DNA from 4 places in the Acetobacter oryzifermentans genome. Region 1 is predicted to be linked to each of the others. Evidence: riboswitches for the same ligand, from Rfam matches in the RefSeq annotation. Region 1 holds a riboswitch; each other region holds the start of a gene.

Evidence for each region. Region 1 has a riboswitch for cobalamin ahead of WG31_RS02585 (TonB-dependent receptor plug domain-containing protein). Riboswitches for the same ligand answer to the same signal wherever they lie in the genome.
Region 2: another riboswitch for cobalamin. It lies ahead of WG31_RS08150 (Rieske 2Fe-2S domain-containing protein); the one in region 1 lies ahead of WG31_RS02585 (TonB-dependent receptor plug domain-containing protein).
Region 3: another riboswitch for cobalamin. It lies ahead of WG31_RS11395 (DUF1636 family protein); the one in region 1 lies ahead of WG31_RS02585 (TonB-dependent receptor plug domain-containing protein).
Region 4: another riboswitch for cobalamin. It lies ahead of WG31_RS11305 (DUF2147 domain-containing protein); the one in region 1 lies ahead of WG31_RS02585 (TonB-dependent receptor plug domain-containing protein).

What each region holds. Positions count from the first base shown of each region.
Region 1 covers NZ_CP011120.1:525,720-533,118, reverse strand. Annotated here, with positions in the region: gene WG31_RS02605 (beta-N-acetylhexosaminidase) at 1-170, shown strand, start outside; gene WG31_RS02600 (ABC transporter ATP-binding protein) at 248-1,009, opposite strand; gene WG31_RS02595 (FecCD family ABC transporter permease) at 1,003-2,016, opposite strand; gene WG31_RS02590 (ABC transporter substrate-binding protein) at 2,013-2,924, opposite strand; gene WG31_RS02585 (TonB-dependent receptor plug domain-containing protein) at 2,924-5,098, opposite strand; cobalamin riboswitch at 5,235-5,469, opposite strand; gene WG31_RS02580 (Na+/H+ antiporter) at 5,522-7,234, opposite strand; gene WG31_RS02575 (LysR family transcriptional regulator) at 7,300-7,399, opposite strand, start outside.
Region 2 covers NZ_CP011120.1:1,732,722-1,740,120, reverse strand. Annotated here, with positions in the region: gene WG31_RS08175 (LysR family transcriptional regulator) at 1-616, opposite strand, end outside; gene metF (methylenetetrahydrofolate reductase [NAD(P)H]) at 843-1,895, shown strand; gene WG31_RS08165 (epoxyqueuosine reductase QueH) at 1,909-2,466, shown strand; gene WG31_RS15495 (hypothetical protein) at 2,663-3,151, shown strand; gene WG31_RS08160 (methionine synthase) at 3,171-4,202, opposite strand; gene WG31_RS08155 (DUF1852 domain-containing protein) at 4,230-5,213, opposite strand; gene WG31_RS16175 (hypothetical protein) at 5,459-5,587, opposite strand; cobalamin riboswitch at 5,571-5,802, shown strand; gene WG31_RS08150 (Rieske 2Fe-2S domain-containing protein) at 6,130-7,224, shown strand; gene WG31_RS08145 (hypothetical protein) at 7,221-7,399, shown strand, end outside.
Region 3 covers NZ_CP011120.1:2,406,085-2,413,483, reverse strand. Annotated here, with positions in the region: gene WG31_RS11405 (FUSC family protein) at 1-904, opposite strand, end outside; gene WG31_RS11400 (MarR family winged helix-turn-helix transcriptional regulator) at 894-1,361, opposite strand; cobalamin riboswitch at 1,567-1,800, shown strand; gene WG31_RS11395 (DUF1636 family protein) at 1,984-2,412, shown strand; gene cobW (cobalamin biosynthesis protein CobW) at 2,409-3,461, shown strand; gene cobN (cobaltochelatase subunit CobN) at 3,481-6,945, shown strand; gene WG31_RS11380 (cobyrinate a,c-diamide synthase) at 6,942-7,399, shown strand, end outside.
Region 4 covers NZ_CP011120.1:2,386,856-2,394,254, forward strand. Annotated here, with positions in the region: gene dctA (C4-dicarboxylate transporter DctA) at 1-686, shown strand, start outside; gene WG31_RS11300 (carbohydrate porin) at 1,050-2,642, shown strand; cobalamin riboswitch at 2,720-2,959, shown strand; gene WG31_RS11305 (DUF2147 domain-containing protein) at 3,001-3,465, shown strand; gene WG31_RS11310 (sorbitol dehydrogenase family protein) at 3,579-4,250, shown strand; gene WG31_RS11315 (GMC family oxidoreductase) at 4,272-5,909, shown strand; gene WG31_RS11320 (c-type cytochrome) at 5,902-7,221, shown strand; gene WG31_RS11325 (NAD-dependent succinate-semialdehyde dehydrogenase) at 7,326-7,399, opposite strand, start outside.

The sequences.
Region 1 (7,399 bases):
GGCGTGAACAGGCGCGGGAAACATTGGATGCAGCGCGCAAGGACATTGCAGCTTCATCCTCCATCCATGTTGTCACCAATACGCCCCAACCTGCGGGGGATTTAATCCAGCGTATTGTACCGGGTGTGGAAGCCTTGGTAACGCGTGAAGGCGGATTAACCCTGCCCTAAGAACGCATTTTTACAAACGCGCTACCGCAGCATATGTCTGTATGGCTGCACGGGCACGTGTAAAAACGCTACTCTGCTTACTCTGGCTGTGCCGTGCATAAATCCCACGGCACAACGGCGTTTTCTACCCGCCGCGTGGTAACACCGTAAGTTTGGCGCACCATCTCATCTGTTAGGCTGGTAGGAGGAATGGTATGCTGAATACGGCCCTGCTGCATGAGCACCAAGGTTTTGCAAAAACGCGTGGCCAGCAACAAATCATGCAGCACCACCACAACGCACGTGCCCCGTGCCGCCAGTTTGCAAAACACCTGCATAACCGCCAAGGCATGGGCAGGGTCCAGCGCGGCTACGGGTTCATCCGCCAGCAAAATGGGGGCCTGCACCGCTAAAGCACGCGCCAGCATAAGCCGTGCACGCTCTCCACCAGAAAGCTGGCTGGCTGGGCGATCCGCCAACTCCAGCAACCCCACTTCCGCTAAAGCCTGCGCCACTGCCGGATGATGCAAGGCCTGTGTGGGAGATTCCCCATAAGGCAAGCGCCCCAGTGATGCCACCTCCCGCACTGGCATGGGCGGAAATGGCTGCACATCCTGCGGCATATACGCCATAAGCCGCGCACGCTGGGCCAATGTAAGCTGTTGCAAAGGCGCGCCATCACACACCACATGCCCCTGCGTGGCGGGTAACAAGCCCGCCATAATACGCAACAGCGTGCTTTTGCCAGCACCATTAGGGCCTATTAATGCTGTTACGCTTCCCGCCTCAAATTGCACAGTGGCAGTTTGGAGAAGCTGCACGCCCTCTATGCTGAACCCAACATTCTGCACATTTAACATGACAGCATGTTCCGTTTTCTAAACAAGATAACACGGTGGAAAAACACAGGCGCCCCCACCAAGGCCGTTACCACACCCAACTGCAATTCTGTGCGCCCGGCCATAAGCCGCACTGCCAGATCTGCCGCCAGCAAAAGCGCAGCCCCGCCCAAAAATGCTGGCACCATAAGCCGAGATGGCCGATGCCCCGCCAAAGGCCGCAACAAATGCGGCACCACCAGCCCCACAAACCCGATAGCGCCAGAAACCGCAACGCAAGAGCCCACAGCCAATGCAGTGCCCACAACCACGCGCATTTGCACGCCCCCAACACCACCAAGCCGAAAACCAAGGCTTTGGGCCACGTCCTCCCCCATTGTTAGGGCATCCAAGGCGCGGCCACAGCCCATAAGCAGGGCACACCCCACCACCACGCCGGGCAAGGCCAGCAGCACATCATTAAGGGTGCGATCTGTTAAAGACCCCATCAGCCAGTGCATGATTTCAAACGTAGCATAGGGGCTGGGCACCAGGTTCAGCACCAGTGCGGTAAGGGCTGCGGTAAAACTGCTCACTGCCGCACCAGCCAACAACAGCACCAATGCGCCACCACGCCCCACCAGCGCCACAAGCAACGTGGCCGTAACCAATGCACCAGCCAAACCACCCAAAGGCAGCAAAGCCGAGGCTATTTGAAAAAGCCCTGTATAGAACACACAAACAGCCCCAAGGGCTGCCCCACCAGAAACACCTAAAAGCCCCGGATCAGCCAGCGGGTTGCGCAAATAGCCTTGCAGCACCGCACCACTTAGCCCCAACGTGCCGCCAACCATAAGGGCCAGCAACATACGCGGCAGGCGCAACTGCCCCATAATAACCGCACCTATGGAATGCGCACCGGCCCACCAATCTGCCAAGGCTGCTGGCACGTTAATGCTGCTTTCCCCCCACCACAAAGAGGCCACAGCCATAACGGCCACCAGCACCACCAACAGCGTGTTCAGCACAACGGGGCGCAAGGGCTTCATGGTTGGGTTTCCTTTACCGTAGGCTGCGTAATGGGTGGGTTTTGAAAATTCTTTGTGCCATCAGCCACAATGGTATCCCGCGCGTGACGTAATGAGGCAACGGCATCCAGCGTTTGTGGCAGCCCACACAGCCAAAGGCGCGCTGGCACATCCACAACATGCGGTGGCGCAAACATGGCCAGCATAACCGGGTTGGCCAGCATGGCCTGTGCAAGAGAATGGCCGGGGCCGGAGGGATCGCGCACCAGTAAATCGGGGTGATAAGCCAACAGCACTTCCAGCGGTACGCGCCCGCCCAAAGGGGGCGTGCCTGCCGTGGTGGCAAAGTTACGCAAACCGGCATGAGCCAGCACATCATCGGGCAAACTATGGGCGTGCACCACAAAGCCATTGGCCTCATACACCACGGCTATGGGGTCTGATAGTTGGCGGGTGGTAGCAAGTTCCGCCAACCGGGCTTGAAATGCCGCTACAAGCTGCCGCCCGCGTTCGGGGTGCCCCACCGCATTGGCAACTTGCATGATCTGGTCTGGAATATCCGCCAAGGAGGATGCGGGGGAAAGCGTAAGCACTTTGGCCCCTACCTCCTTTGCTGCCCGCACGGCCAAGCGGGCTGTAAAGCGGCCTGCCAGCACCACATCTGGTTTGGCGGCCAACACTGTTTCCGCCGTGGATTGCAACACCGGCACGTCCTGCGCCTGCTGGCACAACACAGATTCCGTGCAATCCCGCGCCAAAGTGGAAAGACCTATAATATCCTTGTGGTCTGCCAACATAAGGGCAAGCTGATCTGTGCACAGATTAAGCGATGCCACACGCTCTGCCCGTGCCGCCCCCGGCGCAGGCACCACAAGGGCTGCACCCAGTACACACATACCCACCCGGCGGAGGATTACGGAAAGCTGCATCAGTAATTCAGCGTAAAGCCGCCATAACCTGCGCGACCGGGCTGAAGGTAGCCTATGGGGCTTTCATACTGGCGGTTCAGCAAGTTATCTGCCCGCGCAAACACCGTTACATAGCGGTTGATTTTATAACTGGCCGCCAGATCTATGGTGAAATATCCGTGGTCTTTACCGCATGTGCTGCAATACTGGTACGTATCGGAAATAACCGGCATATCACGCGCGCCGCTGACATACAGAATATTGCCCGAAAGCGAGAGCCCATCCACCGGCTGCCATGTGGTGTTGAAATTGAACTTGTGCTGCGGGCGGCGTTGGAGTTCTTGCCCGGTAGAGGCATCTCGCGCGTGGGTCCATGTATAGTTCAGGTTGAAATCCAGCGTATCCAGCGCTTTCCAATCCAGATACGCTTCCACGCCATACATGCGGGCACGGGCGACGTTATTGTAGGAATAGGTGGAGTAATAATTTTCGTAAGAACTTACGGACTGGATAAGGTTGCGCACGTGGTTTTCATACCATGTGGCCCCAAAATGCAATTTGTCATGCGCCAAGGTTTGTTCTACGCCCACATCATACCCTATCAGGCGCTCGGCCCGCAGGTTGGGGTTCCCCTTTTCTGCATAGCTGGTGGAAATCTGGTTGGCAAAAAGCTGATACAATGAAGGGCCATGAAAGCCACTGCCTGCACTGGCCTTGATAACCGTGCCGCTGTGCGGAATATGAATGGCCGGAGCCACGCGCCACGTCACATAATTGCCGTAGCGGGAATTGGCGTCATACCGGATATTGGCCGCACCATATAAAATCTTGTTCCAGTTACCCTGATACTGCCCATACCCTGCCGTAGTATCCATACCCGCACTGGTGCTGAACGGCGTGGAAGATGGCGCGCTATTTCCTTGGTTGGAATTAAACGTATCATGAAAATGCTCTGCCCCCACAAGCAGGGATCCGTATTTATCCAGATTGACGGTGCCGTGCCAGTCTATCTTGATACGGCTGGTGCGGTAATATGTGGGATCATACTGCAAGGCATCGCCTTCCAGCGTGGTGCCGGTTTCTGTCCAGCTTCTGCGGCCTGTCATATACCCCAGACCAATGACCTGATCGAACCTGCCACCAAATGAGGACAAATGCGCAGTGCCCCGCACAATGGCCTGATTTTGCGTGGTATGTTCACGCTCGCTGCTGACATCACCGTAATATCCCAAGCGGCTGTAATATTCATCTTCCATATTATAGCTGCTGTAGGTGTGCAGATTGCTCTGGATCAGCCGGGCCGTTAACCCCAGATCAAAATTATGCGTCACATCATAGCCAAGGCGAATATTGGCGGAGCGGTTATCGTTTCTATCCCCCCGGTGGCGCTGCTCCTTATCTGCGCCAAAATAGCGCCCGATATAACGCGGGATTTCATGAAAGCCATCCTGTCGGTAATGAGAAAGCTCCACATTGTAATGGAACTTTCCCTTACTGCCGCGCGCGCCCATAACCTGATTAAACGTGCCGTAAGATCCACCTTCTACCCGCACAAAAGGGGTGAACCTGCCCTGCCCTTGCGCGGTGGTTATATCAATCACCCCGGCCATGGCATCCGCCCCGTACAGGCCACTTTGCGGCCCGCGCAAAATTTCTATGCGGCCCATGCCATCAGTTACAAACTGCGCGGCATCAAACGCACCAGAAGTGGAGCTGCCATCGTTAATATCCATGCCATCCAGCCGCACTTTTACCTCGTTGGCATTGTTACCACGCATAAAAATAGAGGTGGTGCCCCCAAAACCGCCCGAACGCACCACATTCAGCCCCGGTTGGCGGGCCAGAATATCTGTTAACGTGCGGCGCTGCTGGGTGAGTATCTGCTTTTCTGTCACGATCGTCATGGCCGTGCCAATTTCATCCGCCCGCATGGGCCGCCGTGCGGCACTAACCGTAATGTAATCCGGGTACGCCTGTGCGCTGCGCGCTTGCACAGCTTGCGTGCCCTCCACCCCGGCCAAAACAGGCGCATTTTGTGGCGCCGGAACGGTGGTAGCTGGTGTTGCTGCCGCCTTGGTGGCAACAGTATTTTTGCCCGTTGATGTGGCGGGGGTTGGGGCATCTGCCGCCCAAACGGCGGTGGTTTCTACCAGCAGCAAAGATGAGCCGGTAAGCAAAAGGGTTTTAAGGCGCATGGCTTTAGGCAATCTCGCGGTTTAACAGCGTTGCCACGAGACCTGGCCCGGCTTTTTCCACCACAGGGGCGCAAACCACCCCATAGGCTAACCGCTCGCCCAACCTGCCAGCACACCCCGGCTGACATGCCCCGTCTGCAACTGTGTGCTGATGGCAGGTCTCCTGGCTTGCGGTTTTTTCGGTTGTGGCACCCCTTCCCGGAAAGGTTTGTTCCAGTGGGCCAGCGCGTAAGGCGCTGTGCGTGCACATCCATGCCGCTTACAGTTGCGGGGACAGCCCGGGAATATCGCAAAACCATTGCAGGCAACGGCGCGGGCACCCGGTTCCCTTTTCATTCCCCTAAGGGGAAACCATCATGCGGTGTGGTTTACAGGCTGGGGGTGGCTTGTCAACAAAAGCACGCCACGTTTGGCAGGCGGGCTTTAGGCCTCCCGCGGGAGGCGCTGAGACTGCGAGCGGATCACCTGCTCCTCATAATCCAGTTCCTGCTGGAGCTTCCATTCTGTTTGGTCATTGATCTCTCTGCGCGATGTCATATCTCGCATGGCCTGCCGTTCTGCCCGCAGCAATTGCAGGCGCAGGGCCAGATCCATACGCGCATGGCGCAATGCCCGGTTACGATCCAGCGGCGTAATGCGCGGCGTTTCATCCTCCTCTTCCAACCGGCTGTGATACAGTTGGTAGAGGCGGTCTATCACCTCCTGCCGCAGGGCTTCATCTGCGGCACTTTGCCCCTCCGGCTTAGCCAGTGCTGTACCCTTTGGGGTGGGCGCAGGCGGCTGCGTGCGCGCTTTTGTAAGCACTGCAAGGGCTGCGCGTATCAGTTTTTGGCGGGCCATGTTTTCTTCCTGCGCATTCTTATCCACCGTTTCGTGCGGCAAAAAACGCAGGCACAGAGGAATGAACACACTGGCAGCCAGCAGGGAAAGCACAATTACACCTGTAGCCGCCACCACCACGGCATCGCGCATGGGAAAGGCATCTGTGCCATCCGCTCCTTCTGGCAGAGAGAGCACAGCCGCCAGCGTAACGGCCCCGCGCACCCCGGCAAATGTCAGCAACAAGCTGCCTGCAAAGCCCGTGGGTTCAAACGGCAGGCTGCCAATACGCGCCACCACCCAACGGCCAAAAACGGATGTCCATACGCCTGCAAACCGCATGGCCAGCATAATGGCGTATATTTGCACCACAAACAGGCTAACCTGCCACAAAGCCACATCGTATTTATGGCCCAACGCCACGCCATGTTGCAGCAATTCTGGCAACTGCAAGCCCAGAAACAAAAAGATAAGCGCGTTAAAAACGTAGCTGACAATGTTCCATACGGTTGTGGCCTGTAAGCGGGTAAAAGTGGCGGTATCCTCTATCATACCGGAAAGTTTAAGCACCATGCAGCCTGCCACGGCGGCCAGAATGCCCGAACATTCCACCGCTTCCGCCGCTGCGTACATTAAAAATGGCAAGAGCAGCAAAAAGATGATTTGGGATTGCGAATCATCATACCCACGACGCACCAGCACGCGGTTAAGCTTAACAGTCAGCCATGCCACCGCAGCGCCCACCAGCAAGCCGCCCAGCGCCACCATTAAAAACGTGCCAAAAGCCTGCCTGTAAGAGAACTCCCCCGTAAGGGCATCGGCCATGGCAAAGCGAAAGCACACAAGGCCGGAGGCATCGTTAAACAGGGCCTCACCAGATAAAATCTGCAACAACCGATTGGGAACTTTGCGCCCTTCAATAAGGCTGGAAACAGCTACCGTATCTGTGGGGGAAAGCGCTGCCGCCAGCGTAAAACAGATGGGCAAGCCCAGTTCGGGCACAATCCAATGAATAGCATAGCCACATACCAGCGTGCTGATAACCACAAGCCCAAAGGCCAAAAACAGAATGGGGCCGCGCAGTTCTGAAAACTCACGCAATGGCATGCGGAATGAATCTGCAAACAGCAAAGGCGGCAGAAATACAAACATGAACATATCTGGCTGCAAGCTGACATGCATGCCCGCCAACGCCGCAAACACACCCAGAATGATAAGAACAACCGGCTGCGGAACCTTCTGTTTAAACAGGGCAACAAGCAGGCTGCTAACTGCCGCCAGCAAAAGCAGCAACAGAATGTTTTCTATGGTTAACATGGCTTGCGCTCTTTGGGCGTGTTTAGGCGTTTATGCAACGGGCATTCTGCACATACACGCCACCTTTACGGAGCAGCGGAAACAGGGCGTAAAACCTGCTGGCGCACCAGTTCCTCCAGCCATGCGGCAAACACCTGCACCCGCATGGAAAGATGCCGCCGGTGT
Region 2 (7,399 bases), 1.2 Mb from region 1:
TATCGAGCCGCTCGGACGGAACCGGATAGGTTATCAATGTTTCATCTGCCAACTGCTCTGGTAAAACAAATTTTGCCTTCCGAAGGGGGTGTTCCGGCCCCACAGCCAGCACCAGTTCATAGTCAAATACCGGCGTGAATTTCAGGCCGGGTTTATACAGTGGATCAGGGGTCACCAGAATATCGATTTCATTGCTGAACAGCGCGCCGATCCCGCCAAACTGGAATTTCTGTCGTACATCCACATCGACCTTGGGCCATCTTTCCAGATAGGGTGAAACGACTTTCAGAAGCCACTGATAACAGGGATGGCATTCCATTCCGATGCGCAATGTACCGCGTCCGCCATTGGCGAATTGTTCAATACGGCTTTCCGCCAGTTCAAACTGAGGGAGCAGACGGTTTGCCAGAGACAAAAGCCATTCACCAGCCTGCGTAAGAACAAGGGATCGCCCCTCCCGCCGCCATATTCTGACACCAAGCTGCTGTTCAATCTTGCGGATAGAATGGCTGAGTGCTGGTTGGGTCAGATTCAGACGCGCTCCGGCAGCCGTCAGCGAACCTTCCCGTGCAACTTCCCGAATGATTGTTAGATGGCTGCGTTCCAGAATGCCCATGTTTTGTCCGATAAATGCACGAAATTCATATAGCCATAAAAATATATCATTTCAGTTCATTTTTATAAACTTCTACTATGAAGGATCAATCATTCATTCATGCGGATGCAGACCATGGTCTCCAACGACATTCACGACCACTTTCACAGTGGATCGAACGGTGGCTTCAATCTTTCTTCCGACATTTTCAAGGAAAAGTTGAACGCGGTGAGAACTTCCGGCTGACATGACAGGCATTTTGAGCACCTGGCTGTCGGAAAAGCGTATCGACAGACTGTTGTCGTGTAATTCCGAAACCCCAATTCTGTCTTTCGAGTTTGTCCCACCGCGAACTGACGCAATGGAGCAACGGCTTTGGCACTGTATCCGGCGTCTGGCGCCTCTCGCACCCCGCTTTGTCTCGATCACTTATGGGGCTGGCGGAACCACGCAGGCCGGTACTCTTTCCACGGTGTTGCGTCTGAAGCGGAATACAGACCTTATCCCCGCCGCCCACCTGACTTGTGTCGGTGCGCCCCGCGAGGCCGTAGATGATCTTGCCCGTTGCTATCGGGATGCTGGTGTTCATCATATCGTGGCCCTGCGTGGCGATCCTTCCGCAGGCGCTGTTGATGATAGTCCGCGACCGGGTGGCTATATCTATGCCAGTGATCTTGTTGCCGGTCTGCGTCGTATCGCGGATTTCGATATTTCTGTCGCCGCTTATCCCGAAACCCATCCTACAGCGTTAAGCCCGGAAGCTGATCTGGATAACCTCAAGCGCAAGCTTGATGCGGGGGCCACACGGGCCATCACGCAGTATTTCTTTGATAGTGAAATTTATCTGCGTTTTCTGGATCGGTGTCTGGCGGCCGGAATTACTGCCCCCATCATTCCTGGCATTATGCCGGTTTCGAATTACGAGCAGATCGTGCGCTTCTCGGCTGTGTGTGGGGTAACTGTTCCGGCATGGTTGAGGCATCTGTTCGATGGGACGGCGAAGAATCCTGAACTTCGTCGTATCGTTGCCAGTATGGTGGCGGTGGAACAGATCCGTACCTTGCAGACCTATGGGATTAACGAGTTTCATGTCTCCACGTTGAACCGTGCTGACCTGACGTACGCGATTGCCCATATCCTTGGGGTGCGTCCGATGCAGACGAACGCATCTCATAATGTGACAGGCCTTTTGGAAAAAACGGAAGTCCCCGATGAACGAGAAACCCCGGCAGATTTTGACTCCACCGCATGGGCACAGGAAGGTGCTCCTCCATTCATGCTGCGCACCCTGTTCGGGTGAGGTGATGGAGGCCATGACCGCATCGGGTATCGACTACACGATCTTCTTCTACAATCCGAACATCCATCCTGAGCGGGAATATCTTCTTCGCAAGGACGAAAACATCCGGTTTGCTGATAAGCATGGTATCTCCTTCGTCGATGCCGATTATGACAGGGACAACTGGTTCGCCCGTGCGAAAGGCATGGAATGGGAACCGGAACGCGGTGTGCGTTGCACCATGTGCTTCGATATGCGCTTCGAGCGCACAGCGCTTTACGCTCATGAGCATGGTTTCCCGGTGATGACCAGTTCACTCGGTATTTCACGATGGAAGAACATGGCGCAGATCAATGACTGCGGCCAACGCGCCGTATCCCTTTATGAAGGACTTTCCTACTGGGATTTCAACTGGCGCAAAGGGGGTGGCTCCGCGCGAATGATCGAGATTAGCAAGCAGGAGAAGTTCTACCAGCAGGAATATTGCGGCTGCGTCTATTCCCTGCGTGATACCAATGCTCACCGCCGCAGTCAGGGGCGTTCGCCGATCGAGCTTGGCAAGCTCTATTATGGAACTGATGATGAGGCCTGATCACACACAAGATGACGGAGCTTGTTTGTTCGGCGAAGTTCCACCCACCACGACACGTGATAATAAACTACAGCACGAACCAGTTCTGAGATGTGATGAGCCGGAGGACAGTGTCTCTGATGAGGAAAGTCAGTTCGGCTGTCCGTGTTGTGTAAACCCGTGGTTCCGTTGATCTGGACAAAATACTGTTTGAACGGTGAAACGACCCATACATCATGCCCTTGTCAGAGATATTCTGTCTTATCTCCATGCACCTGAACGTCTGGCCCTTTCAAAGGGCGAACGTCTCACCCGTTTTGTGGATTTTCTTTCAGAACATCACAGGATTATTGTTTGCCGAAAGCAGGAATGTCGGAAACGACTGCGTCGGTTCGAGCACATTCTGGACATGGCGTGCCCCACGACCAATAAAGCGCGCGATATTGGAAAATTGATCACGACGGTGGAGGAAATCTGCACACGCCCTTTCACACCAGCCACTCTTCAGGATGCTTTGGGAGTTTCCAGTCGGGAACGTATCAGATGGACGCGTGACGGTAAGCTCCGGCCGATTGGAACGAAAATGATAAAGGATCGAGGGCGTTTCTCGCTGGCTTTATACAGCGCGGAAGACGTGGTGAGACTGCTGATGTCTCCAGAAATTCTGGCATCATGGAGGGCAAGACCTGTGTCCTGCCGTCCATGATAGAAACCCGCAGAGCTACCTAGCCGGCCGAAAGTTCTTTTCGAACAATTTCCGCACCTGCGCCCAGAGCATCCAGTTTTCCACGCGCTACATCACGCGGTAACGGTGCCATACCGCAATTGGTGCAGGGGTAAAGCTTGTCAGCATCAACAAACTGAAGTGCTTTTCGCAGAATATCGGCGACTTTTTCAGGCGTCTCAATGGTTTTGGTGGCCACGTCAATGGCGCCAACCATGACCTTTTTTCCACGAATGAGTTCGATCAGATCCATTGGAACGCGGGAGTTCTGACATTCCAATGAAATCAGATCGATATTGGATTTTTGCAGTTTGGGAAAGATCTCTTCATACTGACGCCACTCTTCCCCAAGAGCATTTTTCCAATCGATATTGGCTTTGATGCCGTAACCATAACAGATATGAACTGCTGTCTCGCACTTCAGCCCTTCAATAGCTTTCTCTAATGTGGCAATGCCCCAGTCATTGACCTCATCAAAGAAAACATTGAAGGCGGGTTCATCGAACTGGATGATGTCGATACCAGCCGCTTCCAGTTCTTTTGCTTCCTGATTGAGAATTTTGGCAAATTCCCAGGCGAGTTTTTCACGGCTTTTGTAGTGGCCATCATAGAGCGTGTCGATCATCGTCATGGGGCCGGGGAGCGCCCATTTGATAGGTTTTTTTGTCAGGGTGCGTAAAAACTTTGCATCCTCGACAAAAACCGGTTTTTCACGCGCTACAGCGCCGATAACGGATGGTACGCTTGCATCGTAGCGGTTGCGAATTTTGACTGTCTGACGGTTCTCGAAATCGACACCACTGAGATGCTCAATAAAGGTCGTGACGAAATGCTGACGCGTCTGCTCGCCGTCACTGACGATATCAATGCCAGCACGGTTCTGATCGTCCAGCGTCAGGCGAAGCGCATCCTGCTTACCTTCGACCAGCTCTTCCCCCTGCAATTTACAGGGGGACCAGAGTGTCTCAGGTTTGGCAAGCCATGAGGGTTTCGGCAGGCTGCCAGCCGTTGAGGTGGGGAGGAGTGTTTTCATGAGAGGTAACCTTGTATTTCTGATGGATCAGGCGACGTAACCGGCAGACCATTTTTCGAGAATGTCGTGATATGGCTTGATGAAATGCTCGTCCGTATAGTGTCCCTGTGAGATCGCCAGTTGTGTACGCTCCTCCCGATCGTAGACAATGCGGGTGTTGGAATAGTCCTGATGTTTTAGGCTCGGTTGATAACAGTCAGCCGCAGCAGAATTGGCATTGTAAATTTCAGGACGGTAAATTTTCTGAAAAGATTCCATCACGCTGATGGTGCTAATCAGTTCAAGAGCAGAGTAGTCAGACAGCAGATCGCCAAAAAAATAGAAGGCCAGTGGCGCAGCACTATTGCGCGGCATGAAATAACGAACCTGCATTCCCATTTTTTTAAAATACTGGTCTGTCAGAGAAAATTCACGCTGTTCATACTCAACGCCGAGAACAGGATGCTGATTTTCCGTTCGATGATAGGTGCGATTGGTCGAGACACTGAGGCAGATAACCGGTAATTTTTTAAAATTCTGCTTGTAAGCAGACGAGTTCATAACGCTTTTAAAGAGATTTCCATGTAGGTCTCCATAATTATGGGGAACACTGAATTTGGCTTTTTCTTTATTGTAAGCCGGTAACAACACGCTGAAGTCGTAATCCCGCACGTACGAGGAAAAACTGTTTCCGGCGAGGCCCTCTATCCGTTTGTTGGCGTTTTTATCAACAATTGTTGTGTAGAGGACTTCGATCAGAGGAAAGCTGCCGCTTTTGCCTGCAAAGGCGAGATCCATCTCCACAGAAACGATTTCAAGTTCAAGAGTGTAACGATCTCTGTTGGCATTATCCCAATGCGCCAGATCATTGAACCGGTTGTCTATCATCCGCAGGACATTGCGCAGGTTTTCCTGACGGCTTTTCCCTCTCGCCAGATTGGCAAAATTGGTCGTAAGGCGGGTTCTGTCGGAAGGATGATAGTTTTCATCGAAACGAAGCCGATGGATACTGAATGTCGAATCCTGAATCATTGTTGTTCTGCATCCCTATTTCCACCGCAAACCAGAATGCGGGCACGGGGGCATGGCGTCCCCAAGTTTGTCTTCTGAGTTTTTTAGGCGGTGGTGGTCATCGTCATGGTAGCTTTATGCCTGAACGAACCCGTGAGCAGAAATGATTTGATTTCATCAATACATCAATATTGTTCATGGACTAATGTGGCTGCATTGTCTCAGGAAAAGACGCAGTCAGAAACTGATTGGCGTAATGTTTGTTTTCAGGGCATCAGCTCAATCCGGTCTCGGTCTACATGCGAAAAACTGATATCTGCCTTTCGCAGCTCCAGAATGTTCCAGCTTGCACGTAGGATGCGTTTGGCGGCATGGTGCAGGAGCAAACGCTTCAATGGTCCCGCGCAAGCGGGGTAATAGGGAATTCCGTTATGTTCTGGTCAGACAATCGGCCGGAAGCAAAGTCGGAGGCTGCTCCCGCAACTGTAGGCGGTATGCCGCTGGTTCGTTCACTTTGAACGTGGACCACTGTTCTCATAGGAACGGGAAGGTTGGAACCAGTTGGCCATGATCCGTGAGCCAGGAGACCTGCCATTGCTCAGCCACCAACCGTCGGGCGGGATGACCGAAGGGAGGAGAGAATATATGCCTGTCTGCCTCATGCCTCGGTCACTCCTGATGAATCAGGCGATGGACTCTTTTCAGGTCAGGGGGGCTGACCCCATTATTTCTGGCCGATATACGAATGACGCTTTTGTGCTGCAAACAGCATTAGTTCGTTAGACACTTCAGAGTCAGTCACCGGACAATCATGCATTCTGTCCGATAATTGATAACGGGTACACTTGCTCAGACAAAATGTGAGAGACGACACGATGCTCCATGACGAGGCGTTGTATTGTTTCCTTTGCGCTGAGCCAGTTGAAAAGCCGAGGCAATGGAAAACGAACTTCACCAAATTTCAGATCATTCAGCGTGCGCGGTACAGATTGATTTAAGACGTGTCAGAACCAACCCGAACTTCTGGTATCCTGTCGCTTGGTCCCGTGAATTGGGACGGGAAAAGGCAATCGATGTCCGGTTTGCAGGACAGCATATCGTCGTCGTGCGCCCCAAAAGCGGCATTCCTTATGCTCTAGATGGCCTTTGCGCCCATCGGCAGGTTCTGCTTGGCAAAGGAAACGTCCATGGTGACCTGATAAGCTGCGTTGCTCATGGTCTGAGATATAACCGGGACGGCCAATGTGCTTCGCCGAATGTTTCAGCCGAAGCGCAATGTCTGCGTCTCAAAAGTTGGGCCTGCCGCGAAAAAGATGGGCTTATTTTTGTTTTCATGGGAGACCAGTCTCTTGCGGCGACGACCTCGCTTCCTGATTTTCCAAGGGTGAGAGACAGGCGCTATCGCACGCGGCGCTTCGGGCAGGTGGTGAACTGTCATTACAGTTTCATGCATGAAAATCTGATGGATATGAATCATCAGGTTTTGCACAGTCGGTTGGTCGGGAAAATGAAGCCTCGGTTCCTCGGAATGGATCACGGAGAGGATTTTGTGGAGGCCCGCTACACTTTTGCACGAACCGGCGGCAAACAGCCTTTGAGCGAGGCGCTGATCTACGGCCAGAGACGCCGTGATGGTCGGGATTTTGCCTACCGGGATGTCATGACCATCAGGACACAATATCCTTACCAGATCCTGCGTATTGAAACGCAAGGGATTGAGGAACCCGTGATGGAGTTATGGATATCTTATGTGCCGCAGGATCGTGAGGAGCTGACCAACCGTGTTTTCGGTCTGTTGTCGATCAAACGACTGAAAGTGCCTTTTTTACTGGATATTGCCTGGCCAATACTGGTCGCATTCACGGAGCGCGTCTTCTTTGAAGATCGCGAGATTGTCGAGCTGGAACAGGCTGCATGGAAAGACCTCGGTGGAGATCACAATCGGGAAGTCTTCCCGGTTATCAATCAACTTCGTGATCTGCTCAGGCGATGTGGTCAGGTGCCAGAGAGTGTAGAAAAGACGGCCCCATGAGATTGCCTTTTATCGCGCCACCTTCCCATGCTTTTCATCCTTTGCTGGAAAAGATCATTCTTCTGGCGCCTGATCGAACCTGTGTCATTTCTTTGCTGGAGACAGATGCGGCTTTACCTGAAGAAGAACAATTGCAGCAGAATGGCTATGATCTTTTCCAGATGACTGTTTCCAA
Region 3 (7,399 bases), 920 kb from region 1:
AGCTGACAATAAGCCCGGTTAAACGGTTAAGTGCCAAGCGCAGGTTGGAAATACGGGCCTGCATGTCGGGGTCATCTGCTGCGGCAAATTCTATGGCTGGTGTTAATCCTGCCATACCCGCCAGAAGGCGGCTGCGGCTATCATAAAGAGGTTGCGGCAGGCTACGGAATGCTGTGCCTGTGGTTGTAGTATCTGTTATTTCGGAAGGATTGTTTTCTTTTTCCGTATTTTCTTCTGGGTGAGAAGAAATACCTTCCTGTGCATGAAAGTTTTTTGCGTGGAGAATGGTGTCACGAAAGGCGTTGCCCAGTTTTTCCATCACAGCACTGGGTTTACGGGGGCTTGTTACCATAAATACACAAGCCGTTACCACCACGCCGGTTACTACGGCAGAAAGTCGCCCCATTGCAGAAAGAAAAATATTGTCTGGGTCCGCAAAAGCAGGTGCGGCAATAATAACAATTGTATAACCGGTTAATACAGCAGCATAGGCGCGAAAAAAGCGCAGGAATGTGGCGACCATGCAGGCTATTCCGACAAAAACAGAAAGAGCCGCAAAATACAGAACAGGGGACTGCACAAATACAGCCATAATGCCAATGCTGATAACGGCACCAATAACTGTGCCGATAACACGCCATACGCTTTTGGAAACCATAGCCCCTACAGTTGGATTTGCCACAATAAGAACAGTTGTGGCTGCACTGAGGGGAGAGTGAAGCTGGAACGTGAACGCCAGAAAAACGGCAATGCCAATGCATAAAAAGACGCGGGCAGAATAGCCCGCGGTAGCCTTAAAGGCATTCCACTGGGCTTCATCAGAAAAAAGGGCAGGTAAGCAGCGGGAGAACACAGCGTTAAAGGAAGATAGTGTGTTACTGCTTTGCTCGGATCTAGCGTTCATGATGTGTTTCCAGCATGCAGGAAAGATCATGAATTAAGCTACGCACTTGGTCTTCCGTGAGGTTCTGGCGGACATTCTGTTCAAGCTGTGCAGAAATAGTGTGAAACAACACACATCTTTCTTGCCCTGCAGGTGTGAGCACAAGCTTTTTGGCGCGCCGGTCCTGCATATCCTGTTGGCGTGTGATCAGCTTTTGTTTTTCCAACAAATCCAGAATACGCACCAGTGCAGAACAATCCACGTTCATGGCGGCTGCAAGATCACTTTGCGTGGCTCCATCGGGCATCATCATCAAATAAGCCATCGGGCGCATACTGGCTAATGTCATGCCATGGGGGCGCAAGGCCCTGTCCAGTTGCGTGCGCCAGACTGTGGCTAACCGCATAATACGGAAGGTAAGCGCCATGTCTGAAAAACGCGTTTCATCCAGTGTGGGCAGAACGCGTGGAGAAGTCATGGAATCCTCATTAGTTAGCTAAAGAATATTTGATATATAAAGTATATTCATACGAATATAACATAGCTGTTTTGCGCGTCAATAATGGAAATAAAGCTACAAAGCACAGGAACATTAGCGTGAAGCCTCACTCCTGTTTCGGATGGTAGAGCTTAAAGTTGTGAGGTCATAAAACTGCGGGTTGAAAGCAAAGGCCGCTTATGCGCATTGTGCACCGGCTAATGGTGTCCTTTACGGGATGAAAAGGGAAGAACGGTGCAAGGCCGTCGCTGCCCCCGCAACTGTAAGTTACCCATGGTGTTCCGTAAGGGCTTTCGGGCCTCAACCACTGGTCTGCATGCAGGCTGGGAAGGTAGGGAGCGCCGTTTTATGTTCTGGCCTATGGCTGGGGTATTATGTGGGTACAAGCCAGGAAACCTGCCATTGGTGCCAGTATGCGTAAGCATGTTGGTGGGTCTTAGTTATTATTAAGTTCTGGCGTTGCTGCTGGCGGGGTGCCCGGCAGGCATAGATGTACCATAGGGTATATTTCCTCTGCTTATCTCTGAGGTAGAGGCGCCGGGTGTCTGCACCCCGTCAAGCGGCTGTTCTTTGAGAATGGCGGTTATTTCAGGGATACAGCATGGCCGAAGCTCCCGATTTTTCTCAAAAATCACTTCAGAATCGTCCTGTTTTGCATGTGTGTGTCACGTGTCGGCGCGGTGGGCCTGCTATGGATCAACCGCCGGGTGCCCAGCTATATGCACGTTTACAGGCCTTGGTGCAGGAAGCAGAAGCTACTGGGCAGGAAGCTCCCGTTCTGCTGCGTCAGGTTCAGTGTTTGGCAGCCTGCGATCGCGGATGCACTGCAGCCATTGCTATGCCAGAGCGTTGGACATGGTTATTAGGACATCTGGGTACAGAAAAAGCAGAAGATCTGCTGGCTTATGCCCAACTCTATGCAAAGTCTGCGCGGGGAACAGTCATGCCTTCGCGCCGTCCGGCATCTCTTTCCAATATGGTGTTGGGGCGTGTTCCCGCACAACTTTATGATGAACAGGAGCCTTCATGACAATCGCATCTCGCGTGCCTGTAACCATTATCACTGGTTTTTTAGGGGCAGGTAAAACAACCCTTTTGCGTAATCTGCTTCAGCGTGCTGCAGGGCACCGTATTGCCGTGGTGGTGAACGAATTTGGTTCCCTTGGCATTGATGGGGAAATCCTGCGCGGATGCGGAGTGGAAGGCTGCAAGGAAGATGACATTGTAGAGCTGACCAACGGTTGCTTGTGCTGCACGGTAGCAGATGATTTTCTGCCAATCATGGAAGCTCTGCTAGATCGGGCTGATCCACCGGAACATGTGGTTATTGAAACATCTGGTTTGGCACTGCCTAAACCATTGCTCAAGGCTTTTGGTTGGCCAACAGTGCGTAACCGCATGACAGTTGATGGCGTGATAACGGTAGTAGATGCACCAGCAGTGGCAGCAGGCCGTTTTGCAGATGATCCTGAAGCTATTGCCCAGCAGCGTGCGGCAGATCCTTCTTTGGATCATGACAACCCATTAGCAGAAGTTTTTGAAGATCAGATTAATGCCGCAGATCTTGTGGTGTTGAACAAGACAGATCTGCTGGATGCAGATGCGCTGACACGTGTTGAAGATGAAATCCGCCACACGGCACCACGCCCAGTTCAGATTGTGCGTGCCACAGAAGGCAAGGTGGATCCAGCCATATTGCTTGGGATTGGGGCAGCGGCAGAAGCAGACTTGGCTGCGCGTCCTTCTCATCATGATGCAGAGGATGGCGAACACGAACATGATGACTTTGAAAGTTTTGTCGTGCGCGTGCCTGAGCAGCACAGCGTCGAGCAGTTTTTAACGCTCTTGCAGGATACGGCGCGCCGTTATGATGTACTGCGCATGAAAGGTTTTGCAGCGGTAGCAGGCAAGGCTATGCGTTTGGCTGTGCAGGGTGTGGGGGTGCGTTTCCGGCACGAATTTGATCGTCCTCTTTCCGCTAACGAAAAACGAGAAGGCCGCATTGTCGTGATCGGGCAAAAGGGGCTGGATGCTGCATCCATAGCCAAGGCTCTTGGCGGCACCTTGGTAACGGCCTGATTAAGGACGGAGTAGGCTTATGCATCTTTTGGTGCGGGAAAACCGGACGCTCGATGAACAGGAAATGGCAGAGGATCTCAATCTTCCCTCTGCTGATCTTGTTGTACTTTCTTTTACAGAAAGTGATCTTCTGGCCCTGCGCCATGCAGAAGCCTTGCTACGTGCTCAAACTGAAGAAGGCATAGTGCTTCCCACCTTGCAGGTCACAAGCCTGGCAAGATTACGCCATCCTATGTCGATCTATTTGTACATTGAAACCACATTGCAAAAAGCGCGCTGTGTTGTGGTGCGGCTGTTGGGTGGTTTGGATTACTGGCGTTATGGGGCAGAAGAACTGGCGGCATGGAGCCGTGAAACAGGCGTGCCGCTGGCTTTGTTACCCGGTGATACATCACAAAGTTCTGTTTCTGATGTGCGGGAACAGGCAGTACATACCGGAGATGATGGACGGCTGGCGGAACTTTCCACTATTTCCGCAGAATATTACGCGCGGTTAAACGGTTTTTTCCAACAAGGAGGGCCGGATAACATCTGCGCAGCATTGGAAGTTATGTCTGCACTGGCAGGGATGCAGGAAGATAAAGGGACACATCCTAAAGCATTGCCTGCATGGGGCGTATATCGTTCTTATCCTACTACCGTCATGCCAGTTCAGGTGCAGATAAAAGCAGTGATACTTCTTTATCGCGCGCATTTGTTGGTAGGAGACGTGGCAGGGCCGGAATGTTTGGCAGAAGAACTGGCGCAACGTGGCTGTGCTGTAGATATTGTATATGTTACATCTTTGAAAGATCCTAACGTTTCTGATGATGTAAGCTATTATCTACAACGTGTAAAACCGGATGTTGTTCTGGACGCAACATGTTTTTCTGCACGAAGCCAGAATGGTTTTTCACCATTGGATGTGGCCGATGCGCCTATTTTGCAGCTTCTGCAGCCGGGGTGCACACAGGCTTTGTGGCAAGAAAGCCCACGAGGTCTGGCGCGGGCGGATATGGCCATGCAAGTGGTATTGCCAGAACTGGACGGCACAATTGCAACATTTCCAATTTCTTTCAGAAAAGATGCACAGCCCGGACAGCCTGCATTTAGAGAACCTTATAAACCGGGGATAAAGTTGGTGGCAGGCCGTGCAATTGCATGGGCTAAATTGCGGAAAATGGCGCAGTCAGACAAAAAAATATCTATTATTTTGTCTGACTACCCAGGTGCAGGGCTCGAAAAATCTGGGGCCCATATAGCGCATGCTGTGGGGTTAGATGGTTTTGCATCTACATCTTCCATTCTCACGCTCTTGCATAAGGCAGGTTATCATACAGGAGCAAAAAATGTTCCTGATGCAAAAGCCCTTGCCGCAGCGCTTGTTGGTGGCAGTTCAAAGCCTGTTCTTGATACAAAGCTGTATCGTCAGTTTTTGGCAGATTTGGATCCGGATTTTGTAAAATCTGTTTTTGCCGCATGGGGTGATCCCGAACACGATGCCAATGTAAAAGATGGCGTGTTTTGTCAGCGTTACATCCAGTTGGGCAATATTTCTCTGGCAGTGCAGCCAGATAGAGGGGCAGTAGCGGACCGTAAAGCGCTGTATCATGATCCAGACACACCTCCATGCCATGCATACGTTGCATTTTACTTGTGGTTGCAACATGTAAAAAAACTGGATGCCATGGTGCATTTGGGCACGCACGGCACGCTGGAATGGTTGCCCGGTAAGGCTGTGGCGTTGTCTCCATCCTGTGGGCCAGTTGTGCTGACGGGTGATGTGCCGGTTATTTATCCGTTTATTGTCAATAATCCGGGTGAGGCCGCAGCTGCGCGTCGGCGTTTGGGTGCTGTTATTATCGGCCATATGACGCCTCCTGTCATGCAGGCGGAACTTTCAGTAGATGCGCAGGAACTCGAACGGCTGATTGATGAATACGCTGAAGCAGACGGTCTGGACCCCCGCCGAGGCGCTTTGCTACGTGCTGATATTTTAGAAAAAGCTGTGCGCACGGGTGTGTTGGCTGAAAGCGGTGTGCGCCCCGGAGAAATGGATGAGGCAGAAGCGCTTGCGCGGCTTGATGCCTATTTGTGCGATGTAAAAGATCTGCAAATTCGTGATGGTTTGCATGTTTTTGGCAAACCAGCCGTACACTCCAAAAAACTGGTGCAGATTATTGCACAGGCATGCGGGCGGCAGGCGGATACTGTTTTCATGTCTGAAGTGGCGCATAAAATCATGCAAAGCGGGCAAGCAGAGGCACACGCCCTGCTTGCTGCATTAGATGGACGTTTTGTAGCACCCGGCCCAGCCGGTGCGCCAACCCGTGGACGGGTGGATGTGCTGCCTACAGGGCGCAATCTGTTTACGGTGGACCCTCGCGCATTGCCCACACCTTCTGCCATGGTGTTGGCCGAGAAAATGGAAAAGCTTTTGCTGACAAGGCATTTGCAGGAACAGGGTGAACATCTAACACATATGATTATGGATATGTGGGGTTCTGCCAGTTTGCGCACCGGCGGAGAGGATATGGCCCTTGCCTTGCGTCTTATGGGAATAGAGGTACAGCGCACCGCTGGCACAGGGCATGTTTGTGGGTTTGAAATTATTCCTTTGCCAGTGTTGGACCGGCCAAGAGTAGATGTAACGTTGCGTGTTTCTGGCCTATTTCGTGATGCTTTTGCAGATCAGATTGCCCTGTTTGATCAGGCTGTAGCGGCTGTTGCGGAACGGAATGAACCTGCCGAATGGAATCCTTTGGCGGCATCTGCCAAAGGGCTGAAAGGAGAGGCCCGAAAGCGGGCTACGGCTCGTATTTTTGGTGCTGCGGTTGGTAATTACGGCACAGGCGTTGAGGAACGCCTGACTGCGGGATCTTGGGCTCATACGCAGGAACTTGGAACAGCTTGGCTGGAAGGTTCATCATGGACATATGGTGGTGGGCGAGATGGACAGCAGGATATGCAGGCTCTTTCCAATTTGGTGGGGCAAGCAGAAGTTGTGCTGCATGTGCAAGACAATGCTGAAACCGATATTTTGGAAAGCCCGGATATAGCTGCGCATGAAGGTGGCCTTTCTGCTGCGGCCGCTACATTGGGCGCAACACCAACCATATTACATGGTGATACATCTCGGCCAGATATGCCACGGTTGCGAACAGCAGCGCAGGAAGTGGCGCGTATTGTGCGCGGACGGTTGGCTAACCCGCAATGGATTGAAGGTATGCAGCAGCACGGATACGCGGGTGCGGCAGAAATGGCGCGCGGATTAGATGCATTACACGGATTTGCAGCCACATTGCCCCAACGGTTTGATCGGCAATTCGATCTGGTTTTTGCTCAAACATTGGGAAATGCCGCGTGTGATGCATTTTTAAAACAGGAAAACCCAGCAGCGCGGGAAGCTATGCGTGCACGGTTTGCCGATGTATGGCGGCGAGGTTTGTGGCACCCACAGGGAAATAGTGTGGCCTGTGTTCTGGATGAGGAAAATGAGGCATGACAGCCCCTCGTATTATTATGGTTGCCGCTCCTCGTTCTGGCGGTGGCAAAACAACGGTTACACTCGCATTGCTGGCGGCTTTTCAACGCCGAGGATTACGGGTAGGGGCCGTTAAAACTGGCCCAGATTATATAGATCCCGCTTTTCATGCAGCTATCACACATCGGCCACCTCTTAATTTGGATAGCTGGTGCATGCCTGCAAATTTGCTGGCTGGTATCATGAATGCCGCTGCCAAAGATGTTGACGTGGTTGTGGTGGAATCTGCAATGGGGTTGTTTGATGGATTAATGGCCCAAAAAAATGCACGTGGTGCACCTTCTGATATTGCAGCTCTATTTGGGATTCCTGTTTTGCTGGTGCTGGATGTTTCTGGGCAAGGGCAATCTGTTGGGCCGATTGCTCAGGGCTTTGCGAGATGGTCTGATGCTGTGCAGGTGCGTGGTGTTGTCAT
Region 4 (7,399 bases), 940 kb from region 1:
GGGCTTTTGGTGCCATGGCTTTTACCGTAGGTAAGTTTGGCCTGCATTCCATTCTGCACCTACTTGCCTTGGTGCTAACATTCTATCTTACAGCCATTCTGTTTGTAGGCGTTGTTCTGGGTGTTGTGGCACGATTGGCTGGTTTTAGCATTCTGCGGCTCTTGGTCTTTCTAAAAGAAGAGCTGTTGATTGTGTTGGGCACCAGTTCTTCTGAATCCGCCCTACCCGGTTTGATTGCCAAATTGGAAAGGGCTGGCTGCTCCCAAGGGATTGTAGGGTTAGTTGTGCCCATGGGCTATTCTTTTAATCTGGATGGCACCAATATTTACATGACTCTTGCTGCGCTGTTTATTGCGCAGGCAACTGATGTGCACCTAAGCTTTCAGGAACAACTTGCCCTGCTGCTAGTTGCTATGGTGAGTTCCAAAGGTGCTGCTGGTGTAACAGGCGCTGGTTTTATTACTCTGGCTGCCACACTTTCTGTTGTACCCAGCGTGCCTGTGGGTGGCATGGCGCTTATTCTGGGTATTGATCGTTTTATGTCTGAATGTCGTTCCCTTACCAATCTGGTTGGTAATGCTGTTGCTGCTATTGTTGTCTCACGCTGGGAAAATGCGTTGGATGATACGCAACTTCATGAGGCCTTGCACACGCAACCACAAATTACAAAAACACCTTCAGTCTGATACCTCTTTTACGTAGGTAGCTCCTCTGGCTGCCTACGGATTTCTTGTATTTGTAATTGAGAATAAACCTTGTTGTAACAGTGTAATTTTGTAAACTTTTTCTTGAGTATTCGTTATAACAGAAAAAAATCCTTGAATCTTTTTGATTGTAATTTAATTTCCATAATCCGCGATAATAAAAACAAAAAGAAACGTGAGATCTGAAAAATGTTTGCTAAAATTACAAAATCTATTTTTTAAAGAGAAAGCACCCAGCCGCCTTTCCCTTTAATCTTTGTATTTCTTTCCCCTTGTTTCAGAGATGCTCCGTTGCTGCATGCCACTTGTACGCAATGGTCGTTCTTGCGCCATGAGGATCGGGCAATGCCCTCAACTTATATCATTTCAAATTCAGAACAAAAAACATCACGCTACCAGCAAGAATGTTTATCCGTTCTTCGCTTGCTTTATATCGGGACAGTTCTTTTCACATTTGATATTGCTTTTCACGCTACCTCCGCGCGCGCTCAACAGAATGAAACCACCAAGTCTTTTGAGAAACCTGAATTTTCTTCAAAATCTATCGTTAACGCCGAGATACCAAAAAAACACAAACGCCCGATAGCTGAAGAACGTCTGGACGCCCTGTTTGATACTGAAAGCCTTTCCTACCTGTTAAACCATAATAATACAGCGTTACGCAGGCAGGATATCAGTGCGGGGTATTTTGTTGCTGAACAGGCCTTTGGCAATCTGGCTCCGGGCCTTAAACCTTGGCGCGACAGACTAAGCGAACGCGGCTTTACCTTTGAGTTAACATATAAAGGTGAAGGTATAGCCAATCTTGCTGGCGGTCTTTCAAAAGGTATGGATTATACGCATGAAATTCGTGCCAGCATGTTGTTTGATCTCGGCAAGCTTACCGGTTGGAATCCGCTACAAGGGTGGTACCTGCATGGTATTGTTATGAACCGTGAAGGCCGACAAGTCGGCTGGGATCATGTTGGGGAAAGAAATGTACTTCTTACAGAAGTATGGAGTATTCACGGCCCCGCAGCGGCCCGCCTTGCCGATCTGTATCTCGAAAAATCTTTTCTTCACAACCGTATCAATATCAATGTCGGACGCATTTCACTTACACATACCTATTCTACTTCTATTTTACTGTGCACATTCATGACCATGTGCTCTGCACCCATGGCTATACGAGAACCGGCAGGTTGGAGCGTTTACCCCAAAACATCATGGGGAGGCACAGTGCGCTTTCGGCCAACGCATGATCTTATCCTGCGCACTGGTATTTATCGCATAGGCCCCAAAGCACGTGACAATACAGGTTGGGCATGGGGCGATGAGCCTTATACAGGTATTCAAACTCCCATTGAGTTAACGTGGGAACCGTTTTTTGGCACGCGCAAGCTTCCGGGCCATTACAAAATCGGTTTTGGGCATGACACGTCTCCTTACCCCGATATGGTTGGCACCATTCCCGCTGCTTTTGCGGGCTCTGTGCATCCGCACAAACTCAAACCGCGTGATACATTTTATATAGAGGCAGACCAGATGGTGTATCGCAGCCATGGCGAACATCAGATGGCTGGCGGATATGTGCTAGCTGGCTTCATTCATAACACGCCAAGTAACTCCACATTCTCAAACGAGTTCTACGCAGGGGCTTCCCTTTTGGGTATTATCCCCCACCGGCCTTTGGATCGTCTGGGCGTCATGTATTCCTATTACCAACTCAGCCCACGCTTGGCCTATGGGCAACGTATGCAGGAAGCTGCGGGCGTTCCCCTTGGCCCCTATATCAATGGGCCACAAACACATTCTGCAATTCTGGAAGCATATTACGGCATTCCTGTCACACCGGGCTTGGTTATTACATCCGAGTTTGAGTACATGATGCGCCCCGGAGAAACCTCGGTTATTCCCAATGCTATTCTGGCAGGGCTTAAGGTTATTGCTGCCCTGTAAGGCAAAGCGAGGCGCAAAAACATCTCACCTGCCCTGCTTTTCTCATACTGGCACCAAACCTGCTTATTGCTAGAATATATATTCGAACAGATGGATGGTGCTGCGCAAGCGGCTTGAAAGGGAATGCCGTGTACGGATTTCTGCCTTAAATTGAAGCAGAATCTTTATAGTCGGCAGCTGCTCCCGCAACTGTAAGGGGAGGTTTGACCTGCTGCCGGTCACGGCTAGCCACTGGCCGATAAACACGGCTGGGAAGGTAAAAGGTCTAACATACCATATCCCCAAGCCAGGAGACCTGCCTCCATCAGGCACATCATACCGGGCGGGATGAACCGGCAGCGGCAAAACAGGCAGTAACATGCATAAACATGCCTTTAGCTCATTTTTAACAGCACTGCTTCTTGCTTGGAGCAATATACCCTCCAACGCTCATGCAGAAAGCGCCTCTACACCAGCCATAACCGGACAATGGATTACGGAAGACGGTAAAGGCGTATTCAATATCCACACCTGTGGCGATAAAATGTGTGGGAACCTTGTAGGGTTAAACCTAACGCAAGATGAAGAAGCTTCTGGCCGTAGAAAAACAGAATGTAACCTTCAGATGCTCAAAGGCTTCCATCCCATGGAAGACCGGCATGACCACTGGAAAGGTCATATCTTTGATCCTCAGAGCAAAAATACTTACGATGCTATTATATGGATAGCGGATGATGGTGCCCTGAAACTGCATGGTTTTTTAGGTTTGGAGCTCTTTGGTAGAACAGATACCTGGCAGCCGTTTCATGGCCGTATAGGCAACAACTGCCACATTAACCCCTAAGCATACCTGCTTCAACGAAGCATGAAATAACCTATTATTCCATTACAACAGCTTGCAAGCTCAGGCCGTCCCTATAAAACTACCCGTAATTTTGAACTCGATATTTCTCCGCAATGTTTCATTCTGACAAGGCGGAGCCCGGTTTTGTAGGGAGAATCCGAAGAATGAGACAAACGCACGAGGGGCAGCCTGTGGCGGAGTGGTGTTCATCTCCTAACGCCATGCGCCTGAATAAACTGTTGCGCATGTCCCGTCGGGATGTGCTTTTAGGTGGTATTGGTCTTTCTGTTGCAGGCACAACAGGTGCGGCGCTTGCTAATACCGCGCCTACTACACCAAACACTGAAGACCTCTCTCGCTTTATGCAGATATCCCAGCGACTGACAGATAGAGATACGCTAAACCCCCAGATTGGTGCGGCCCTATATGCCAATATCGTGCATGCCAATGCCGATCGACAGGATAAACTTAACACCCTGCATACTCTACTAGAGCGAGAAAAATTTACGACGGCATCTGCCTTTGCTCATGCAGCAGAAAAATCTGATCCCAAACTTAAAGATGTTATCCACGAAATTCTGACCGGCTGGTACCGAGGTATTGCGGATGGCAAAGTGGTGATTTACCGCTCCGCCCTGATGTTCGACATCACCAAGGATGCCGTTTACCCCAAAACCTATGCAACAGGCGGCCCATTCTACTGGACAAGCAAGCCACCAGAAGTTGCACGCCCAAAAGGGCACCCTGCACTTTCTGCTTCCGCCCTTGTTATCGAACCGACCTGATCTTACGGGATACCCCGCTTTATGCCCTCCGAAGAAAATCTTTCAGCCGACGTTGTGATCGTAGGATCAGGCGTTGCAGGTAGTTCTATTGCCAACGAACTGGCGCGCGCCGGTATTTCCGTCATTGTGCTGGAAGCTGGCCCACGTGTTGACCGCCAGCATTTTGTAGAAAACTTCCGCAATCTGGAAAACAAACCCTCTTATCAGGGGCCATTTCCGGCTGTGCCTTGGGCACGGCATCCGCCTGATCAGCAAACCCCTAACGAGTATCTGCATACCTCCGGCCCAAATGCCGAAGCCTATCAGCAGGTTTACTTACGTATGATGGGAGGCACCACATGGCACTGGGCTGGGTGCGCATGGCGTTACCTACCATCAGACTTTGAACTCAAAACACGTTACGGTCAGGGCCGCGATTGGGCTTTAACTTACGATGATCTGGAGCCCTTTTACTATCAGGCAGAAGTCATGATGGGGGTTTGCGGGCCAGATCCTGCGGTGGAAGATCTTGGGTCTCCCCGCAGGCAGCCATATCCTATGGATGCACTGCCCATTTCTTACGCTGCACAACAATTCCGCAAACTGATTCAGGAAAAAACGCCGTGGCGCGTGGTGCACGAACCACAAGCACGTAACACCCGCCCGTATGATAGCCGCCCAACATGTGAAGGGCATAATAACTGCATGCCCATCTGCCCTATTGGGGCCATGTATAACGGTAGCTATTCCGTTTACCATGCAGAAGCTGCCGGGGCTAAGTTTATCCCCAACGCTGTGGTGTATAAGATTGAGCGAGACAGCGCGAACAAGCGCGTAACCGCCGTGCATTACTTTGACCCCGACAAAGGGTCACACCGCGTTACGGGCAAATATTTTGTTATTGCTGCGCACTGCATTGAAACAGCTAAACTGCTGCTGCTTTCTGCTGATGAACAAAGCCCGGATGGTGTTGCCAACAGTTCCGGCCATGTAGGCCGCAACATGATGGATCATACCGGTGTACAGGTTACCTTCATCAGTGGCGATCAAGCCTTGTGGCCGGGCCGTGGGCCGCTGGAAACCAACGTGATCGACAATTTCCGTGATGGAAACTGGCGCTCAGACCGTGGGGCCTACCTTGTGCACATGGTGGATGATAACCAAGTGGATCTGGCTACCCAGTTAGCTATTTCCAAAGGGTACGTTGGCCGGGAACTGGAAGAACAGATCCGTTACCTAGCTTCACACACTGTACGGCTGTTCAGCCATAACGAAGCTCTGCCAGATCCCAACAACCGTCTGACACTCAGCAAAGAGCATAAGGATATTCTGGGGATTCCGCACCCAGAAGTGTACTATAAGCTGCCCGAATACACTGTGCGCAGTTGTGAACACACACGCTATGTTTTCCGCGACCTAATCAAACTGATGCACGGCACGGATGAACAGTGGACTCCGGGCTACTTCCCGCAGGATCATCCCGCAGGCAGCACCATTATGGGCGCAGATCCCAAGGATTCCGTGGTAGATGGCCATTGCCGAACGCATGATCATGACAATCTGTTTATTGCCAGTTCCTCGGTTTTCTCAACCGTTGGCACCGGCAACATCACCCTGACTGTAGCTGCCTTAGCGCTACGTGTTGCCGATACGCTGAAAAAAGAACTTGCTCATGCCTGATTTTTCCAAAACCTTGCGCACCCTTCTTTCGGCAGGCACGGTGCTTGGTGTTTGCGCTCTTACCCAGCCACCTGTCCATGCAGAAGATGCAGCTCCGGATCAGGCTGTTCTGGACCGTGGTGCTTATATTGCCACTGCATCAGATTGTATTGCCTGTCACACCAAGCCCGGTTCGCAGCCATTTGCTGGTGGCCTAAAAATTGCAACACCTATGGGTGATGTAATTTCCACCAACATTACGCCAGATCCAGAGCGCGGCATTGGCAAATACACAGAGCAAGACTTTGAACAAGCCGTACGCCATGGCGTACGCAAAGATGGCGCTTACCTGTACCCTGTTATGCCTTATGTTTCTTATGCAGGCATGACAGATCAGGATGTGCATGCGCTTTATATGTGGTTCATGCACAGCGTAAAACCAGTTGCCAGCACCCCGGCAGAAACAACGCTGGTGTTTCCTGCCAATATGCGCAGCGCAATGGCGGCCTGGAACTTTGTAACCACCAAGGAAGAGCCAGAAAGCGGAGATTCCAGCACATATGATCCGCTACGCCGCGGCAAGTATCTTACCAATGCGCTGGAACATTGCGGCACCTGCCATACGCCGCGTAACTTCATGCTCAGTGAAAAGCAGGACAGATATCTGGCTGGCACGTCGCTTGATGGATGGTACGCCCCCAACATCACCACCAGCAAAACCGGTGGTATAGGCAACTGGAGCGAAGAGGATATTGTTGCCTACCTGAAAACAGGCCATGCCAATGGTCATGCTCAAGCCGCAGGCCCCATGGCAGAAGCTGTGGAACACAGCACCAGCCACCTGACAGATCAGGATCTGCACGCCATAGCTACTTATATTCACCAAGTTCCAGCTATGGACGATGATATGGAACATCAGGCACGAGATAGCTTTGGCCAAGCTATAGAAGCACTGGATATCCGCCAGAGTGCCCCAACCCGAATTGATGATCTGACCGAAATGGACGGACAGCACGCATACGATGCCAACTGCGCGGCCTGCCATGGCCAGACTGGTACGGGCACGAAGGATCAATACGCACCTTCATTGTTCCATAACTCAACCGTGGGCAGCGCACGGCCAGATAACCTGATCATGACCATTCTGCACGGGGTGCAACGCAAAACCGAAGCAGGAAATGTATCTATGCCGGACTTTAGCGGTCATTCAGACGTGCAGCGTCTGAACGATGCTGAAATTGCAAAGATCGTGAATTATGTGATGGCAACCTTTGGCAGCGGAGACCAGCACGTAACAGCAGATCAGGTTGCACAGTTCCATAAAGACAAATGACAGCCACACCATACATAGGCTGATAAGACCACACACCAAAAAGGGCGGAGAGGTTTAAACCCCTCCGCCCTTTTTTACATGATCTTCAGAAAAAAACTGAAGCGTTAGAAAGAAGGCTTTTCGTGAAGAGCGGATACCAGACGTGTAATGGTATGTGCCTTCAAAGCTTCTGGCCCAC